Regions from separate parts of the Paenibacillus sp. V4I7 genome, predicted to be linked through region 2. Evidence: a T-box and tRNA genes for the amino acid it is inferred to sense, from the RefSeq annotation. Region 2 holds a T-box; the other holds one or more tRNA genes.

Region 1 (2,455 bases), 3.2 Mb from region 2:
GATGTCGGCTCATCGCATCCTGGGGCTGAAGTAGGTCCCAAGGGTTGGGCTGTTCGCCCATTAAAGCGGTACGCGAGCTGGGTTCAGAACGTCGTGAGACAGTTCGGTCCCTATCTGTCGCGGGCGTAGGAAATTTGAGAGGAGCTGTCCTTAGTACGAGAGGACCGGGATGGACGTACCGCTGGTGTACCAGTTGTCTCGCCAGAGGCATCGCTGGGTAGCTATGTACGGAGGGGATAAGCGCTGAAAGCATCTAAGCGCGAAGCCCCCCTCAAGATGAGATTTCCCAGTATGTAAGACCCCTTGTAGACGACGAGGTTGATAGGTTCGAGGTGGAAGTGCAGCAATGCATGCAGCTGACGAATACTAATCGGTCGAGGGCTTAACCAATAAACCTAAAATTCTAACTTTACGCAAGTTTCGTATCTAGTTTTCAGGGAATAATATTTCCTGAGTGTATATATATCTTGGAGAGATACCCAAGTGGCTATAAGGGGACCCTCTGCTAAGGGGTTAGACTGCGTAAGTGGTGCGAGGGTTCGAATCCCTCTCTCTCCGCCAGTTTCCAAATATATATACCTTTTGTGTGGCGGCGTAGCTCAGCTGGCTAGAGCGTACGGTTCATACCCGTAAGGTCGGGGGTTCGAGCCCCTCTGCCGCTATCATAAAACCAATCCAGTCGGAGGCTTAGCTCAGCTGGGAGAGCATCTGCCTTACAAGCAGAGGGTCGGCGGTTCGATCCCGTCAGCCTCCACCATTTTTATCTTTATGCCGTTGTAGCTCAACTGGTAGAGCAACTGACTTGTAATCAGTAGGTTGGGGGTTCAAGTCCTCTCGACGGCACCATTTATAGTTTGGAGCTGTGGTGTAGTGGCCTAACATGCCTGCCTGTCACGCAGGAGACCGCGGGTTCGAATCCCGTCAGCTCCGCCATTTATTTTTTTTAGTAAATTAGGACAAGCTAAAGACAATTACATAAGGCTCGGTAGCTCAGTCGGTAGAGCAGAGGACTGAAAATCCTCGTGTCGGCGGTTCGATTCCGTCCCGAGCCATTGAGATGGTTGTGCTGCAACAATGCAGCATGGTTATCTCTCATCTGGAGGCTTAGTGAAGTGGCTAAACACGGCAGACTGTAAATCTGCTCTCTTCGAGTTCGGTGGTTCGAATCCATCAGCCTCCATTTTACCTTGAGTCATTAGCTCAGTTGGTAGAGCACCTGACTTTTAATCAGGGTGTCGTAGGTTCGAATCCTACATGACTCACTTTTATAAGTAAACGTTGAAGGCCGTGAGGTCTTTTTTTGTTTTATATAATCTCCAAAAGGCAGAGTTCGCCCCTTACATAAAGAAAAAGCATCCATAAGCAGGATGCTTTTTTCTATTTCAACTTGTCTGCAACGGACTTCATTTTTTGCTTCATAGAGGCCGGTTTGTCACGGCGATCGTCGATTTTGATAGATGTCGAGACTCGCTCTGCACCATTCGTAAAAGGGACTTCGTGGGCGGCTCGAATGACTTCAAGCAATCGATCTATGGGACCCTCTAGAATGGTACCCATAGGTGTCATTTCAAAAGCGATATCGGAATGTTTCTCTAGTTCTTTGTGCAGATCTGCAACATAACCGCTAAGACTGGTGGTAGCTGTTCCTATAGGGATAATGGTGAATTCTGCGATAGCCATGGAGGTCACTTCTCCTTTCATTGTCTAAAGCTCTCTTCCATTGTAGATGAGTAACTACAGGCAATGCAATTCACCATGAAGCTAGCTTGCCAATTAAGAGCTAGCAAGTTCAATAATATAATCGGCAGTTCTAGCTGCAAGCGCCATGACCGTGTTGGTGGGATTCCCTCCACTGGAGGTTACGAAGAGACTCGCATCGCAAATGAACAAATTCGGGATGTCGTGGCTTTGACCGTAAGAATTGACGACGGAGGTAGCTGGATTATTCCCCATGCGGCAGCCGCCCATGAGATGCTGTGTATCAGATACCACGTAGGCAACCTCGCCTCCGGCTGCTTTGAGGATAAGTTTCATATTCTCTACTGCGTGATCGATTAATTTAAGATCGTTATCTCCATAATTGAAGGTCACGGAGGCACGAGGCATTCCGTTTTCATCTTTTTCAGCGGATAAGGAGATATGGTTGTCCCATTGTGGTAGCACTTCACCAACCATGGTTAAACGTCCATAATAGTTGTAATCCAGCATGATTTGCCTAAGCTGTGGCCCCCAGACGGGCTCGTGAGACGCTTTGCTGATCCCTTGAGCCATATCTATAGGTCTCGAGCCATGAGAATGAATCGTATAGCCACGTGCGAAGCCTCTGTGCGGATCAGTTTCATAGAAATCTTGTGTAGAGGCTAACACAGGTGTGCCTTTGTACAATCGAACCTCTTGCTCAAATTTGGCGTAGACATCATTACTGCTATGCGTCATAATCGAACGGCCTACCCAG
Region 2 (2,455 bases):
CGGTGCTGCTCCTACGGAAATCAGTAAATCAACCAACGCAATATCATCTTGTTCTATGGTTGTAGATGGAACATCCTTGAACGCTTCTTCAATCTCCGTACGAGAAAGGTCCTGAATATTACCACTGAATAAAGCCGTTGTAATGTTAAGAGCACTTTCTAACGCGTCCCCGCCGTGTACAAGCTTCGTAACTTCATGGGCAAGCAGTTTCTGTGCCTCTCTTTTCTCAGGCTGAGCTTGCACTTCTTCCTCAAGACGTTCGATTTCCTCATGAGAAACGAAAGTAAAATATTTCAGGAAACGGATGACATCGTTGTCGGCTGTGCCCAACCAGAATTGGTAGAACTGATAAGGAGACGTTTTACTTGCATCCAACCAAATAGCTCCGCCTTCTGTCTTCCCGAACTTTTGACCATCACTCTTTGTCACAAGCGGCAAGGTTACCCCGTAAGCACGTTTATCTGTGGACTTACCGATAAGCTCAAGGCCAGCTGTAATGTTACCCCATTGGTCACTTCCGCCAATTTGCACAGAGCAATTTTTCGTTTCATTGAGCTTCAGGAAATCGTAAGACTGCAGAATCATATAACTGAACTCTGTGAAAGAAATCCCTTTGGAGATCCGTGAATCAACAGAATCCTTTGCCAACATGTAATTAACGGTAAAGTTTTTGCCTACATCACGAAGGAATTCGATGACGTTCAGAGATCCTAACCAATCGTAATTGTTAACAAGCTCTGCACTATTTTCAATTTCGGTGGAGAAGTCGAGAAAGCGCGATAACTGATTTTTGATGCTTTGTGACCAAGCCTCAACAACTTCAGGCCCATTGAGTGTTCGCTCATTGGCTTTTCCGCTAGGATCACCAATCAGTCCTGTTCCCCCGCCAACGAGTGCTAGAGGAACGTGACCAGCGAGCTGAAAGCGTCTCAGAGTTAGAATAGGCAGCAAGCTACCGATGTGCAAGCTGTCCGCAGTCGGGTCAAAGCCGCAATAAAGCGTAACACGCTCCTCGCTAAGCTTTTTGTCTAAGCCCTCTCGATCTGTAATTTGATGAAGCAGTCCGCGAAACTCCAAATCCTTCAAAATATCCATGTTCATCCATCTCCTTTTTCCTTAAACATACAAAAAAAGCCTTCTTATCCACAAAGGGACGAGAAGACTTGACTCGCGGTACCACCCTAATTAAAACAGTAGTTACGTACATCTATAACAGGTGTTATGTGCACGGCTAGCTATTTTCACTCAAGAACCTTTAACGGGGTTTAATCGGCAAATACTACTTGTGCAGCTTAATTTGGCTGCAGGTTCCCATTCACTGCTCAAGACCGTAATTCACTAACCTGCAGGTACCGGTTCGCACCCTCCACCGGCTCTCTGAAAGCATCCACAAGCTACCTACTGCTGATCTTTCAACGCATTTGATAAAAATTTATCACATGTTTCCGGGTGTTGTCAAACCATGTCGGCATCGTTTCTTCGCTTCATCATTACCGCAAATGGGGCAGTTATGGTATACTATTAGGGTTCATGTAAGGAGGATATTGGAACTTATGCGCAATTTTTTCGCTAAATGGAATCGCCCTTGGGTGAGAACTACATTCAAAGTAACTTGGATTACCTTAAAATGGACCATCATTAGTGCCTTTTTGGCGGGAATTGTCGGTGGATCTGCCGCATTCGGGTATGTCAGTGCCCTAGTCAAAAAAGATCCTGTGCGCACGGAAGAGGCCATACGTCAGCAGATGCAGGAAAATGCAGTCACAGGTTTCGCTTACTTCAATGATGATACCGTCATTGGGCAATTGCGAACAGAAGAAGATCGGCGTCTCGCTCAGCTAGACGATATTCCGCAACTTCTGTTAGACGCTGTCCTCGCCATTGAAGACAAAGACTTCTACAACCATCGCGGGATCGATATCCGCGGGCTTTATCGGGCAGTAACTCAGAAACTGCTGAACGAAGAAGTACAAACAGGTGGAAGTACGATTACGCAACAGCTTGCCAGACGGGTATTTCTTACACTCGACCGCGATGATGGCCGTAAAGCAAGAGAGCTGCTGCTCGCGCTGCGGATGGAACGCCTAATGTCCAAGGATGAAATTTTGCTTGCTTATTTAAACAAAATTCCTTATGGCAATGGCGCGACAGGCTATAATCTATATGGGATTAAAGCAGCTGCCAAAGGCCTCTTTAACATCGACGATCTGGATAAGTTAAACGTTGCTCAAGCCGCTTACTTAGCCGGTTTGCCGCAATCCCCATCGCAGTACTCTGCCTTCACGAGCAAACCCGACTTTGATGAAGATGGTTTCAAAAAAGCGGTCACGCGTGAACAGTTAGTACTCAAACGGATGCTGGAAGAAAAGAAAATTACAAATGAACAGTACCAAGAAGCACTTAAATTTGATCTCAAAGCTTCCATGCCCCCTGCGGCTCAGAAGGCTTATACGAC

What was found. A T-box is a leader RNA that pairs with one kind of tRNA and senses whether it is charged. The one in region 2 lies ahead of tyrS (tyrosine--tRNA ligase), so its partner is inferred to be a tRNA-Tyr.
Region 1: it encodes a tRNA-Tyr, which carries the amino acid that the T-box ahead of tyrS (tyrosine--tRNA ligase) is inferred to sense. The anticodon was not compared.

What each region holds. Positions count from the first base shown of each region.
Region 1 covers NZ_JAUSZD010000002.1:6,981,637-6,984,091, reverse strand. Annotated here, with positions in the region: rRNA gene QFZ80_RS32695 (23S ribosomal RNA) at 1-390, shown strand, start outside; tRNA gene QFZ80_RS32690 (tRNA-Ser) at 470-561, shown strand; tRNA gene QFZ80_RS32685 (tRNA-Met) at 589-662, shown strand; tRNA gene QFZ80_RS32680 (tRNA-Val) at 682-757, shown strand; tRNA gene QFZ80_RS32675 (tRNA-Thr) at 771-846, shown strand; tRNA gene QFZ80_RS32670 (tRNA-Asp) at 857-933, shown strand; tRNA gene QFZ80_RS32665 (tRNA-Phe) at 980-1,052, shown strand; tRNA gene QFZ80_RS32660 (tRNA-Tyr) at 1,099-1,180, shown strand; tRNA gene QFZ80_RS32655 (tRNA-Lys) at 1,190-1,262, shown strand; gene QFZ80_RS32650 (MTH1187 family thiamine-binding protein) at 1,378-1,680, opposite strand; gene QFZ80_RS32645 (GMC family oxidoreductase) at 1,774-2,455, opposite strand, start outside.
Region 2 covers NZ_JAUSZD010000002.1:3,741,704-3,744,158, forward strand. Annotated here, with positions in the region: gene tyrS (tyrosine--tRNA ligase) at 1-1,095, opposite strand, end outside; T-box leader at 1,147-1,425, opposite strand; gene QFZ80_RS18475 (transglycosylase domain-containing protein) at 1,554-2,455, shown strand, end outside.